Regions from separate parts of the Brevibacterium sp. 91QC2O2 genome, predicted to be linked through region 1. Evidence: predicted binding sites of a transcription regulator. Region 1 holds the regulator's gene; the other holds the start of a gene.

Region 1 (7,348 bases):
GTCAAGGCCACGATCCTGACCCCCAGCGAGTTCGTGGGCGCCGTGATGGAGCTGTGTCAGTCCAAGCGCGGACAGATGCAGGGGATGGACTACCTGTCCGAGGACCGTGTCGAATTGCGCTACCGGATGCCGCTGGCCGAAATCGTCTTCGACTTCTTCGACCAGCTCAAATCCCGGACCAAGGGCTACGCCTCGCTGGACTACAACGACGACGGCCAGGCCGCAGCGGACCTGGTGAAGGTCGACATCCTGCTGCACGGGGACGCAGTGGACGCGTTCTCCGCGATCGTGCACAAGGACAAGGCCTATGCCTACGGGGTGGAGATGGCCGGGAAGCTGCGCGGCCTGATCCCGCGCCAGCAGTTCGAAGTGCCGATCCAGGCGGCCATCGGCTCGCGCATCATCGCGCGCGAGACCATCAGGGCTATGCGCAAGGACGTGCTCTCGAAGTGCTACGGCGGCGATATCAGCCGTAAGCGCAAGCTGTTGGAGAAGCAGAAGGCGGGCAAGAAGCGGATGAAGATGGTGGGTTCCGTCGAGGTCCCGCAGGAGGCCTTCATCGCAGCCCTGTCCTCCGATGGCGGCGGCTCCAAGGACGGCAAGGGCAAGGACAAGTAGGGTGCCGGCCCAGCCCATCGGCGACATCCCGCCGCTCACGGGCGCTCTGCCCGCCGGCGTGGCACAGGGCAGTGCACAACGGACCTGGAGCGCCTACGTCCACGTGCCCTACTGCCGCGTGCGCTGCGGGTACTGCGATTTCAACACCTATACCTCGACGGATCTGGGCCCCGGTGCGAACCGGGAGGACTTCCGGGCGGGGATCGCCGCGGAAATGGACCTTGCCGCAGGAGTGCTCAACCGGGCGGGGGTGGCGAGGCGGCCCCTGGACACCGTGTTCTTCGGCGGCGGCACGCCCACCCTGCTGGCGGCCGAGGTGCTGGCCGGCGTGCTGCAGGACCTGCAGGAGCGCTGGCCCCTGGCCGCCGGGGCCGAGGTCACCACCGAGGCCAACCCCGACACCCTGACACCTGCGTACATCGACACCCTGGCCGCCGCGGGTTTCACCCGGATCTCCCTGGGCATGCAATCGGCGGTGCCGCACGTGCTGGAGACCCTGGATCGGACCCACGATCCGCGGCGCATTCCCGAGGTCGTGCAGTGGATCAAGGCCGCCGGCCTGCAGGTCAGCCTCGACCTGATCTACGGCACCCCGGGGGAGTCACTGGAAGACTGGCGGCGCTCTGTGGAAGTCGCCCTGGCCAACGAGCCCGACCATATTTCGGCGTACTCGCTGATCGTGGAGCCCGGCACCAAGATGGGGTCGCAGGTGCGCCGTGGAGAACTCCCGATGCCCGATGAGGACGATCTGGCCGATAAGTACGAACTGGCGGACGCGCTGTTCGCGGCCGCTGGACTGCACTGGTACGAGGTCAGCAATTTTTCTACTGGCCCGGATACCCGCTGCAGGCACAACCTCGCCTATTGGCAGGAGGGCGACTGGTGGGGGTTCGGCGCCGGCGCCCATTCGCATGTGGGCGGCACCCGATTCTGGAACGCGAAGCATCCGCGTGCCTGGGCGGCCCGGCTGGCAGCGGGCCAGTCCCCGGCAGTGGGCCGGGAAGTCCTCGGACCGGACACCCGGGAAGTCGAGCGGATCATGCTGGCAGCGCGGATCGAACATGGCCTGCGGCGCGATTCGCTGCCGGATGGGGCCACGGCGTACCTGAACCGGTTCGAGCGGATGGGTCTGTTGGAGGACGATCCGATCTGGTTCGCGCCCACTGTCTCCGGGCGCCTGATGGCCGACTACATGGTCAGGGAATTGAGCGATCTGCTGATCTGAACGCCATGCGGCGGCCCCGGCACAGAACACCGAGGGCCCCGGAGTGATTACTCCGGGGCCCTCGGTTGCGCAGGTGCGGCTCACACTCGCGGTGCGTTCACTTGATGAACTGGATGGTCATGGGGTAACGGTATCCCTGGCCCTTGTTGGCGGCAACAGCCTGCAGAATGCCGAAGACGATCTGCACGATTGCTGTTGCGAAGTAGAGAATCCCACCGATGCCGAATGTGACCACTGTGATGATGGAGATTGCAGCATTGGCAATGACAATGGTGATCCCGAAATTCAGCGCCTGCCTGCTGTGTTCCCTGACGAATGCTGACTCATCTTTCTTTACAAGGAAGAGGATGAGGGGCACGATCCAGCCGGTCAACAATTGTCCGATCCCAACCCACAGGCTTGTGGTGCGATCGTTCGGGCTGGCCCGCCAGAAGGCCTCGGAGCCCTCGCCGTAGACGCCCTCGGGCAACTGGGTCGAGGCCTGCGGGCCGGTGAAGGGCTGCTGGCCCGGCTGGTAGTAGGACTGGGCGCCGGGCTGTCCATAGCCCGGCTGGCCGTAGTTCTGTTGCGGATTCTGGGCGTAATCCGGGTTCTGCCCGTATCCCTGTCCGTAGTTCTGTCCGAGAGCGTTCTGCTCGGGCTGTTCGTTGTGGGGGTCCTGACTCATGGTCTTCCTCCTCGAATCGGCTGCGGGACGGTGTCGTACTGAGCACACCCTACCCGGCGCACCACGCCGGGTACCACATGGGGTTTGGCAAATCCGGCGCTACGAGTGCTATTCAAAGCCTTTTCCAAGGTCGGGGCGCGTGTTCAGGAGTGCCCGACTGTGACGAAGTCGATGAGTTCCTCGACCCGGCCGGACAGCGCGGGATCGACATCTCCCATGGTGCTCACACTGCGCAGGATCCTCGCCCAGGCCCTGGCCGTATCGCGGTGGTCGGCGTGGGGCCAGCCGATCCGGGCCAGGGTGCCCAGTTTCCAGTCCTCGCCCCTGGGGACCTCGGGCCAGGCCCGGATGCCGACCACCGCGGGTTTGACGGCGGCCCAGATGTCGATGAACGGGTGACCGATGATGTGGACGCTGCCGGAGTAGGCGCGGTGGGACATGACCTCGGCGGCGATTCTGGACTCCTTCGAGCCGCTGACCACGTGGTCGGCCAGCACTCCGACCCGGTGCTGCGCATCGGGCCGGAACTCGGCGAGCCGCTCGGCGAGCACGTCGAGGCCGCCCAGGGGTTCGACGACCACGCCCTCATAGCGCAGGTCCTCGCCCCAGATCTTCTCCACCAGTTCGGCATCGTGCTTTCCCTCGACCCAGATCCGGCTGGGCCTGGCCACACGGGCGGGGCTCTCGGGTACTGCGATCGACCCGGAGGCGGTCCGCCCCGGAGGGGGCCCCGCCTGGGTCCGGCGCGCTCCCGGTGCGCCATCGGCACCGATCCTGTATTCGGGTCCCCTGTGCTTGGGCCGGGTTAATTCGACCGGACGGCCGTCGATCCAGAAGCCTGCGCCCAGTTCGAAGGCGCGCCGCGTGCCCATGCGGTCCTCGAGCACCACGGAGAAGCCCCCGGGGGCTTTCTGCACCTGCAGTATCGCGCCGACGAAACCGGTGGCGACCTCCTCGACGACCAGGCCGGGGTCGGCGGGCACCTTTTGGGAACTCGGCCTGCGGTGGGCGCTGCGGCCTCCGGAGAGCACATCGCGGCCATAGGGATCGGTGAATGTCACCCCACCAATCTAGCTCGGTTCCCCGTTCGGGTGTGGGAGCCACCCGATGTGAGCGACGATATTTTGGCCCGCAGGGTCCGCGGCGTAGAATTGGCACTCCGGGTGTTCGAGTGCCAATGTGGGGGACGCAGCCGCCGACACCGTGTCAGTTGAGGAGGGGCCGTGAACGACGACCGCAGGAATCGGGTATTGCGGGCGATCATCGAGGACTACGTGGCGACCAATGAACCGGTGGGCTCGAAGGCGCTGGTGGACCGGCACGGGTTGAGGGTGTCCCCGGCCACTATTCGCAATGACATGGCAGCGCTCGAACAGGACGGTCTGATCGCCCAGCCCCACACCTCGGCCGGCCGGATTCCCACCGATAAGGGCTACCGCGTGTTCGTCGACAGACTCGACGACGTCAAGCCCCTGTCGACGGCCGAACGCCGTGCCATCTCCCGGGTTCTCCAGGCACCGGTCGACATCGACGATATGCTCGAGCGCACCGTTCGGCTGCTCTCGGGGCTGACCCACCAGGTCGCGCTCGTCCAGTACCCGACGGCCTCGCAGACCCGGGTGCGCCACGTCGAACTGGTCGAATTGACTCCGGGCCGCCTGCTGGCGGTCCTCATCACGGATTCCGGCCAGGTCGAACAGCGCGTGGTCGACTTGGGCGATGACGTGGTGCCGGTGGATCCCACGGCTCTGCGCGATGGTGTCAATCGGGCGCTGCGCGGGGTCCGGCTGGCCCGGATCGACACAGCCCTGGACGACCTCCAGGTGCCCGCCGAGCACGCAGCGGCCGGCGCCCGGCTCGCCGAGGTGCTCAAGGACCTGGCCCGACTCGGCAGGCAGGACCGTCTGTTGATGGCGGGCACCGCCAACCTGGCGCGCGCCGGCGGCGAGTTCTTCTCGCAGATCGCCCCGCTGCTCGACGCCTTCGAGGAGCAGGTCGTGCTCCTGCGGCTGCTGTCCTCGATGGCCCAGGATTCCGAACCCGTGGCGGTGCGGATCGGTCATGAGAACGACCTGGAGTCCTTCTCCTCGACCTCCGTGATCGCCAGTCCCTATGGGGGGCCGGAAGCCGGGGCCAGGCTGGCGGTGCTCGGCCCCACCAGAATGGATTACCCGACCACGATGGCCGCGGTGCGCGCGGTCGCCAAGTACGTATCCGTGATCCTGTCCGACTAGGCGGGCGCGGAGACAAGCATCCGATACGACTCAAGACGAAGGAAACACGTGAGCGATCACTATGAGACCTTGGGCGTGGCGCGCGACGCGGCGCCCGAGGAGATCAAGAAGGCCTACCGGAAGTTGGCGCGCAAGCTCCACCCGGACGTCAACCCCGGACACGAAGAGGAGTTCAAACAGGTCTCCGTGGCCTACGAGGTGCTCTCCGATCCGGTCAAGCGCAGCAACTACGATAACGGCGGTGGCGAGTACGGCCAGGCGGCCGGTGGTTTCGGCGGCGCCGGCTTCGGGGGCTTCGGCGATATCTTCGAGACCTTCTTCGGTGGGGGAGCAGGAGCCGGCCGTGGCCCGATCCCGCGCGCGCAGCGCGGTCAGGACGCCCTGGTCGACCTGCAGATCGACCTGCGCACCGCGGTGTTCGGGGGGACCGAGGAACTGTCGATTTCGACCGCGGCCCGGTGCGAGACCTGCGACGGCTCCGGCTGCCGCCCCGGTACCGACTACGACACCTGCTCGCTGTGCCACGGGCAGGGCTCCGTGCGCCAGACGACCCGCACCCTGCTGGGCAATATGGTGACGAACCAGCCGTGCTCGAACTGCCAGGGTTTCGGCACCGTGATCCCCGATCCGTGCAATTCCTGCCATGGCGAGGGCCGTGTGCGCACCGAGCGCACGCTCAGCGTCAAGATCCCCGGTGGAGTCCGCGAGGGCACCCGGATCCTGTTGACCGGGCAGGGCGAGGTCGGGCCATGGGGCGGCCCCGCGGCGGATCTGCACCTGGAGGTCGCCGTCGCCGAGGACCCCGTGTTCAGCCGTGATGGCGATAATCTGCGCGCTACCCTGCGGGTGCCGATGACGGCAGCGGCCCTGGGCACAAGCGTCACGGTGGACACCTTCGACGGGCCGCGCGAGGTCGACATCGAGGCCGGCACCCAATCGGGCACGCAGACCCGGCTGGCCGGCCTGGGCGCAACCCGGCTGCGCCGTAACAGCCGCGGCGATCTGGTCCTGACGATTCTGGTGCAGACTCCGCAGAAGGTCACCGAGGAACAGCGGGAGCTGCTCGAGCGCCTCGCCGGAATGCGCGGCGAGCACGATGCCTCCGGCCTGGTCGATGCCAGTGCCGAGAAGCACGCCAAGGGCCCCTTCTCCCGCCTGCGCGACAAGTTCGCCGGACGCTGAGGCGCGCACATGACAGCTCCCGTTTTCCTGTCGACCTTCGCCCAGCCGGGCGCCGTCGGCGATCTGCTGGGTTTCGGCCCGGAAGTGGCCGGCCATGCCGTGCGCGTGCGCAAACTCGGCCCCGGCGCTGAGGTGGACATCATCGACGGCGCCGGTCTGCGGTTGAGCGGAGTCATCGAGACCGCGAGCCCGGAGGCACTGAGCCTGCGGGTTCGCACCTGTGTGCAGGAGCCCGCCCCGCGCCCCGCACTGGTCCTGGTCCAGGCCCTGGCCAAGGGCGACCGCGATCTGGCCGGGATCGAGGCCGCCTGCGAGGTCGGCGTCGACGAGGTCGTGCCGTGGGCGGCCCAGCGCTCGATCGTCGACTGGCCGGCGAAGAAGGCCGCGAAGTCCCATGCGAAGTGGCTCAACACTCTCCGGGCGGCCACCCTGCAGGCCCGCCGGTCCAGGGTCCCCGTTCTGCACGACTTGGTCCGTGGCACCTCGCTGGCCGGCAAGCTGGGGCCCGGCGATGCCTGCATCGTGCTGCACGAAACAGCGCAGGAGCACCTGCCGCGGGTATTGGCACAGTTGCCCGAGGACCTGGAGAGGATCGTCTTCGTCGTCGGACCCGAGGGCGGGATCTCCGATGCCGAGCTCGCCGCGCTGCAGGCGGCCGGAGCCCGGCCGGCGCTGCTGGGCACGACGATTCTGCGGGCCTCGACCGCAGGACCCGTCGCACTCGGCATCGCCCAGGTCGCCCTGGGCCGTTGGGCATGATTCCGGGCGTGGCCGGGACCGGTAGACTGGGCGCGGAATCCGGCGGGCTCATCAGGAAGGACAACCCCCTGCACACTCAGTCAGCAGACACGACCCCCAGCACCACGGAGACTCCGGCCGAGGCCGTCACGGTGCGCATGAGCATCGGAGCCCAGGTCGACCCCGTCGCGATGTTCGGTCCAGCAGATGCGGGACTGCGTCGCCTCGAGGCCCTGGCCGGCGACACCCGGTTCCATGTCCGTGGCCATGACGTGACCGTCACCGGATCGCAGGCGAATGTCGACGCAGCGGTCCGCGTCCTGGGTGAAATGCGCAAACTCGCGGCGGCGGGCCAGCCGAACGATCCGGAGACCGTGGAACGCCTATGGGGCGAGCCCGCGGCAGGCGCCGACGTCCTGGGGGCGAACATCCTGTCCCACCGGGGCACGTCGATCAGGCCCAAGACCTTCGGCCAGCACCAGTACGTCAATGCGATCCGGAACCACACGATCACCTTCGGCACCGGCCCGGCCGGTACCGGGAAGACATATCTGGCCATGGCCATGGCCGTCACCGCTCTGCAGCACCGTGAGGTGGCGCGGATCATCCTGACCAGGCCGGCCGTCGAGGCGGGGGAGCACCTGGGCTTCCTGCCCGGTTCCCTGGACGAGAAGATCGACCCCT
Region 2 (7,348 bases), on a different contig from region 1:
ATGGTGGATGTCCCGATCGTATTGTCGGGATCAGGTGCGTTCCACAGCGCCGCGATCATCCGCCAGCACCGGGTCTCGATATCCGCGGTCGCCGGATACTCGTCCTTGTCGATCATGTTCTTGTCGGCGGATTCCTCGTAGATCCGCCTAGCGTAGTCGTCCATCCAGGTGCCGACGAACGTGGCCAGGTTCAGCCGGGCGTTGCCATCGAGCATGGATTCGTCGTGGACGATTTGATATGCCGTCTCCGGCAGGGACTCACCCTCCGGCACCCGATTGCGGGGCAGTGAGGTGGCCTCCCCCGGGCGGGTGAACATCGGGTTGAGCTCGACGTCCGTCTGGCTGGCGAGGCGGTCGTTGATATTGGGCGACTGTGCCATGGTGCTCCCTTTCCGTGCTCGCACCCGGACGGGGAGGAAAACCGGTGAGGGGATACTCTGTCGCGTCCTCGGATGTGGCTGCTGACTGTGATTTCGACTTCCGTTTTCACTATACAACTCCGCCGGGCGCCTCACAACGATGTCCTCACCGGCCCGATTCCGGCCCAGTGGCCGGGCGGATTGCATGCGCGCGGGGTTCCGGAAATGAGGGCCGGATCAGCGCAGGATCAGCCGGCGGCGCGGGAGTTCGTCGCGATCGTCTGGGCGGCGCTGGACACCTGCGCGACGTACTCCGGCGAATTGTTGTAGCTCAGGATCGCCTGGCGCCAAGCCGCCCCTGCCGCCAGGTTCTTCCCACCGGCGCACAGGTACTGCGCCGCGGTGAAGGCCGCATCGTCGATGTTCTGCGGGTCCTTCTTACCGTCGCCATTGCCGTCCACGGCCGATTTCCTCCAGGTCCCGGGGATGAACTGCATGGGGCCCACAGCCCGGTCGTAGCGGGCGTCGCCGTCGTATTCGCCACCGTCGCTGTCTGCGATGTGCGCGGTCTTCACCCCGTCGAGCTGCACGCCGACGATCTTGGGTCTGGTCACCCCGTCGGCTTCGACCTGACCGGAGTAGATGGTGCCGTGGTGGGATTCGACATAGCCGATGCCGGCCAGGGTCGACCAGTCCAGATTGCACCCGGCCGAGCGCTGATCGATCCAGTTCGCCGCGGTCACATAGCCCAGCAGCACCCGGTGCGGGATTCCGGTCACTCCGGCCTGGCGGCTCAACCAGGAGGCGTTTATCGACTCCGCCCCGATCGGCACCAGGTCACTGGCCACGTCCGCAGCCGCGTTCTGCTTGGCCCGAACGCCCGCGGCCGTGCCGGAGGAGTCCCGCGCGGTGGTACCGGAGCCGTCCTCCCCCGAGCCTGCGGCGCCCGGCGCCGGGGCCTCGGCGTCCGAAGCCGCAGCACCGTTCGCCCGCCCCTCGGCGGCAGCGGGCTGCGACTGGGCCGCTGTGGTGCGCTGCATGGGGAGCACGATGAGGGTGAAGACCGCGATCAGACCGCCGACGCAGGCGAAGGCGATGATGCCCACCGCGATCCTGCCCCGTGTCCAGACCACAGCCCACCCCACCCACTCGATTTCACAGGTTTACCTACCCATCCTAACCGCCCACCGCTTCCCCACCGGCCAACGGGGCGGGTGGGTGGGGGCGGGTTAGGAGAGGGTGACGTCCTCGCCGGCTTCGGCTAGGAGTTCGGCCAGGGTCTGCTGGGCGCGCACCAGGGTCCACTCGACCTCCAACTCCTCGCCCGCTCCGGCTGCCGCGGCCTCGGCTCCCTGCGCCGAGGCCTCTGCGACTCCTGCAACTCCCGCGGCTACTGGGCGGGTGCGGTAGGCGTAGACGGCCGGGCGCGGCAGCGCGTTGTAGGCGAACGGCGTGGAGAAGTAGTAAGCGCCGGTGTCGTGGACCACCGCGATGTCACCGGGGGCGAATTCCGGCACGTCGTAGTCGCGGCCGATCATGTCCCCGGTGAAGCAACAGGGGCCGGCCAGATCCTGCACGGTGTGCGGCGCCTGGCTGGGCGATCCGTCTGCCGTATAGGCGCTGATGCGCAGCGGCCAGTGCTCGGGCACGAACACGGTCCGGGTCGCGGTCTGGGCGCCGGCGTGGCCGATCGCGAAGCGGCGCGGGCCCACGTCCTTGGTGTATTCGATGAGCGTGGCGATATCGCCGGCCTTGGCCAGGACGGACCTGCCGAACTCGGTGACGATCTGGAAGTCGCCGTTGAACAGTTCTGGGACCTCGCGCTTGAGCACGTCGGCGTAGTCGTGGAAGGTCGGCAGCACGTCCTCGGAGGTGAAGTTCACGCTCAGGCCACCACCCACGTCGAGGCGTTCGATCTGATCCCGGCCGGCGCGGGTGTTGATCTCGTTCGCCAGGCCCACCACGGTCTTGATTCCGGCGGCTGCCAGTTCCAGCGGGATGCCCTGGGAGCCGGTGTGCACGTGCAGCTGTCGGATCCACGGGCGCGCCACGATCGCCGCGACCAGCCGCTCGCGCGAGTCCTCGTCGTACAGGGCGATGCCGAACTTCGTGGTGGTCGTCGCCGTGGACATCTGGCCGATCGACCCGGCCCCCACCACGGGGTTGACGCGCACGCCGATGTGGCTGGTCGTCGGCCCCACCCCGGATTCGGCCAGTTCATCGCGCAGAGCCGCGACCCGGCCCATTTCCTGGTACGAGTCGATGTTGAGCGAGGCGCCCAATTCCAGGGCCTCGCGCAGTTCCGCCCGGGTCTTCGCCGGGGAGTCCACCACGATCTTCTCCGGGGCGAAACCGGCGGCCTTGGCCATGGCGAATTCGCCGGGGCTCGCGACCTCGCAGCCCATCCCCCGCTCGGCCAGGAAGCGCAGCACGGGGATGATGGTCACGGCCTTGCACGCCACGGTGTGCAGAGCGGAGTCAACGCCTGCGAACGCATTGTTCAGATCGGCGATCCTGGCCTCGATCACATCCAGATTGAGAATGCCGGCCAGCTGCTGGTCCTGGCCGAGCATCGAGTTGTCCGCCAACGATTTGATCGCCGCATTGCGTGCGTGAAGTGCCGTGGCCATATCAGGTGATTCCCCCGGAGGTGTGCGAGCGTATATGAAGGTCTGTTCACCAGACCTTTCGTGACGCTCACATGATATACGCCGAGGCCGCGAACGGCCGAACGGGGTTCAGAGGCTACGACTCACTTGTCGTCCTCTTCCTCCTTCTTCTCCACGACCAGCGTCTCGGTCGTCAGCACCAGGGCCGCGATCGAGGACGCGTTGCGCAGAGCCGAACGCGTCACCTTCACCGGGTCGATGATGCCCTGGGCGATCAGATCGCCATAGGTGTCGGTAGCGGCGTTGTAGCCCTGTCCCAGGTCGAGTTCGGCGACCTTGGACACGACGACCGAACCGTCCTGTCCGGCGTTGGCCGCGATCTGGCGCAGCGGCTGGACCACGGCGCGGCGGACGATGTCGACACCTGTCGCAGCGTCGCCGGTCAGGCCCAGGTCGTCACCGGCCAGAACCTGTGCGGCCTGCACCAGAGCGGAACCGCCGCCTGCCACGATGCCCTCTTCGATCGCAGCGCGGGTGGCGGACACTGCGTCCTCCACACGGTGCTTGCGTTCCTTGAGCTCGACCTCGGTCGCGGCGCCGACCTTGATGACGGCGACACCGCCGGAGAGCTTGGCCAGGCGCTCCTGGAGCTTCTCCTTGTCCCATTCGGAGTCGGTGTTCTCGACCTCGGCGCGGATCTGCGCCACCCGGCCGGCCACTGCGGACTCGTCACCGGCGCCGTCGACGACGGTGGTGTTGTCCTTCGTGATCGTCACGGTGCGGGCGGTGCCCAGCTGGTCGACCGTCACCTGATCGAGCTTCATGCCCATATCCGCGGTGATGACCTCGCCACCGGTCAGGACGGCCAGGTCCTCCAGGATCGCCTTGCGGCGGTCGCCGAAGCCCGGTGCCTTGACGGCTGCGACATTGAGGATGCCGCGGATCTTGTTGACCACCAGGGTCGACAGGGCCTCACCCTCGACGTCCTCGGCGATGATCAGCAGCGGCTTGCCGGCCTGCTGGACCTTCTCCAGGACGGGCAGCAGCTCCTGGATGTTGGAGATCTTGCCCTGGTTGATCAGGATCAGCGGATCGCTCAGGACTGCTTCCTGGCGGTCGGCGTCGGTCACGAAGTACGGCGACAGGTAGCCCTTGTCGAACTGCATGCCCTCGGTGACTTCGAGTTCGGTCGTCGAGGCCTGGGACTCGTCGATCGTGATGACGCCGTCCTTGCCGACGACGTCGAAGGCCTTGGCGATGAGTTCGCCGATTTCGGCCGACTGGGCGGACAGGGCCGCCACGTGGGCGATCTCCTGCGAGCCGTTGACGTCCCGGGCGTTCTCGCGCAGGCGGGCCTCGACCGCGTCCACGGCCTTCTCGATCCCGGCCTTGAGCTGGCCGGGTGCGCCGCCTGCGGTGACGTTGCGCAGGCCCTCGTGGACCAGTGCCTGGGCCAGCACGGTGGCCGTCGTGGTGCCGTCGCCTGCGACATCATTGGTCTTGGTGGCGACTTCCTTGGCCAGCTGCGCGCCCAGGTTCTCGTACGGGTCGTCCAGTTCGACCTCGCGGGCGATGGTCACACCGTCGTTGGTGATCGTGGGTGCGCCCCACGCCTTGTCCAGGACGACGTTGCGGCCCTTGGGGCCCAGCGTGACCTTGACGGTGTTCGCCAGGACATCGACGCCCCGTTCCAGTGCGGCGCGGGCTGCGTCGTCAAACTGCAGAGTCTTCGGCATTGCCTAACTTCCTCTTCTGCTTGTCGTTTACGTCGTTAAACGTAGGTCAGTGGAAGCGGGCTCAGCCGATGACCGCGAGCACATCGCGGGCCGAGAGCACCAGGTACTCCTCGCCACCGAACTTGACCTCGGTGCCGCCGTACTTCGAGTAGATGACCTTGTCGCCCTCGGCGACGTCCAGGGCGATGCGGTTGCCATTGTCGGCGACGCGGCCGGGGCCCACTGCCACGACCTCGCCCTCCTGGGGCTTTTCCTTGGCGGTGTCGGGGATGACCAGACCGGAGGCTGTGGTCTGCTCGGCCTCGAGCTGGCGGATGACGATCCGATCCTCGAGCGGCTTGATGTTAACCGACATGTTCGGACACTCCTTCATGTTCATAAGGTGGTGGGCCGCCTGGGCGGCCGTGGTTCGACGCGGGACCCGGAGTCGGACGCCGAGGCCTCCGCGCCGCGGGTCCGTTCGTCGTCGCGGGTGCCGAACGGTGCGATTGTGCGGGTGCCGACGGGTCCGATGTGCTGTGGAATCCCACTTAGCACTCACGGAGCTCGTGTGCTAACTCCGACTTTATGACTGACTTGGCACTCATGCAACTCGAGTGCCAGATCTCGACACGATTCGTCTTGCGCCCACAGCTGACGGGCAGCCGACTCTCAGGCCAGGGCCCAGCCACCCAGGGCGCGTTCGGCGTTGGCGGTCACCAGGTTCGCCACCTCGGCCTCCTTGGCCACGTTCTCCGGGGTCGCGGTAGGACCGGGTTGACCGGGCTGCGCCGGCTTGCGCGCCGGCTTGCGCGCCGGCGGCGGGAACTCCGCGCCCAACCGGACCTCGGCCAGCTTGCGCACCGTCAAGGGGACCAGGTACGAACCGCCCGGCTTGCCGCGGTGCGGATGCGGGGTGAGGAATGGCGCGTCGGTCTCGGTCAGCAGCAGCTCATCGGGCACGGCGGCCGCAGCCGCCCGCAAATCGTGTGCGTTCTTGAACGTGATGTTGCCAGAGAACGACATGAGGTAGCCGCGCCGCGCGCACTCCCTGGCCATCGCCTCGTCGCCGGAGAAGCAGTGGAAGATCGTCACGTCCGGGGCCCCGGCATCGGCCAGTATCCGCAGCACGTCCGCATGGGAGTTCCGGTCGTGGATCTGCAGGGCCAGACCCAGGCGCTTGGCGATCTCGATGTGGGCGCGGAAGGACTCCTCCTGGATCCGCCGGCCGGCCGCATCCTCCGTCTGGAAGAAGTCCATGCCGGTCTCCCCCACCACGCGCATCCGCGGGTGCGAGGCCAGCAGCGCCTCGATCTCCGCCAGCGAGTCGTCGAGCAGCCCGACCGCGGCCAGGCGCGGGGCCTCGTTCGGGTGGATCGCCACCCCGCCGAGCATCCAGTCCGGGCGCACCCCCGGCTCATCGCCCGCAGCGACCCTGGCCACCAGGTCAGCGGTGAAGCGGGCCGATGACATCTCACAGCCGATCTGCACGATCCGCGTGATCCCCGCCGTCTGCGCGGCGTCGTGGAAGAAGCTCAGCTGCGGGAAGCCCGTGCCCTCCTGCCCGGGGCCCTCGGCGCCGTCATCGGCCGGATCGACCTCGGGGGCCGGCTCCCCGGCCTTGATCGGCCCGCGCACCCCCAGGCCCAGATCCAGGTGGGTGTGCGTGTCGACTGCGGGAGCTGCCAGGGGGACGGGAATCGGCGGGTAGACGCCGGCGCCTCGTGATGCCACCGCGGCTCAGGCCCCCTGCTTCTGACCGCCGGCCGAACCGGCCGCGGCGTCGTCCTTGGGCGCCTCGTAGCGCGGGAACACGCCCGTGGGCTTGGGCAGTTCGACGCCCGCGGCCAGCGGCGTGGCCAGTGCGGCGAAGCTGCGCACATGGGTGGCCTCGTTGTCATCGCGGCCACCGGCCGAACCGACGGCGGGCACGCCCAGCAGGTCCAGGACCTTGCCCGCGGACTCCGGCATCACCGGCTGGACCAGGATGGAGACCTGCCGCACGACCTCGATCGTGGTGTAGAGGACCGTGGCCATCCGGGCCGGATCGGTCTTCTTGAACTTCCAGGGCTCCTGCGCGCTGAAGTAGCGGTTGGCCTCCTCGAGCACCTTCCACAGGACCTCGACATAGCGGTTGAGCTCCTGGGTTGCGACGAAGCCGCGGGCGGCCTCGTGCGCGGCGGCGGCCTGGTCGAGCAGCGCCCGGTCCGCCTCGGTGAAGTCCGCTTCGGCGATATCCGGCACGATGCCGCCCAGGTTCTTATTCACCATGGACAGCGAGCGTTGGGCCAGGTTGCCGTACTCATTGGCCAGGTCCGAGTTCTTGCGCCCGATGATCGATTCGGCGGAGTAGGAGCCGTCGTTGCCGTAGGAGATCTCGCGCAGCAGGAAGAAGCGCATGGCGTCCAGGCCGAAGGAGTCGACCAGATCGTAGGGGTCGACGACGTTGCCGATCGACTTCGACATCTTCTCGCCCTTGTTGAACAGGAAGCCGTGGGCATGGACGCGCTTGGGCAGTTCGATCCCGGCGCTCATCAGGAAGGCCGGCCAGTACACGGCGTGGAAGCGCACGATGTCCTTGCCGATGATGTGGACGTCGGCCGGCCAGAACTTCTTGAAGGCCTCGCCGTCGACGTTCGGGTAGCCCACGCCGGTCAGGTAGTTC

The links. The regulator HrcA, encoded in region 1, represses chaperone genes, less so after heat shock. The targets are predictions, from matches to a motif close to TTNGCACTCGNNNNNNNCGAGTGCNAA.
Region 2: groES (co-chaperone GroES) is a predicted target of HrcA. The motif match lies at 5,281-5,307, and genes of this name have one in related genera.

What each region holds. Positions count from the first base shown of each region.
Region 1 is NZ_JANIJY010000001.1:318,903-326,250, reverse strand. Features, by position in the region: gene lepA (translation elongation factor 4) at 1-618, shown strand, start outside; gene hemW (radical SAM family heme chaperone HemW) at 620-1,843, shown strand; gene NQ036_RS01570 (DUF4870 domain-containing protein) at 1,941-2,510, opposite strand; gene NQ036_RS01565 (DUF3097 domain-containing protein) at 2,654-3,571, opposite strand; gene hrcA (heat-inducible transcriptional repressor HrcA) at 3,734-4,744, shown strand; gene dnaJ (molecular chaperone DnaJ) at 4,793-5,926, shown strand; gene NQ036_RS01550 (16S rRNA (uracil(1498)-N(3))-methyltransferase) at 5,936-6,685, shown strand; gene NQ036_RS01545 (PhoH family protein) at 6,823-7,348, shown strand, end outside.
Region 2 is NZ_JANIJY010000003.1:176,481-183,828, forward strand. Features, by position in the region: gene NQ036_RS04285 (glutamate decarboxylase) at 1-380, opposite strand, end outside; gene NQ036_RS04290 (lytic transglycosylase domain-containing protein) at 608-1,492, opposite strand; gene NQ036_RS04295 (diaminopimelate decarboxylase) at 1,589-2,989, opposite strand; gene groL (chaperonin GroEL) at 3,112-4,704, opposite strand; gene groES (co-chaperone GroES) at 4,766-5,059, opposite strand; gene NQ036_RS04310 (TatD family hydrolase) at 5,356-6,417, opposite strand; gene metG (methionine--tRNA ligase) at 6,424-7,348, opposite strand, start outside.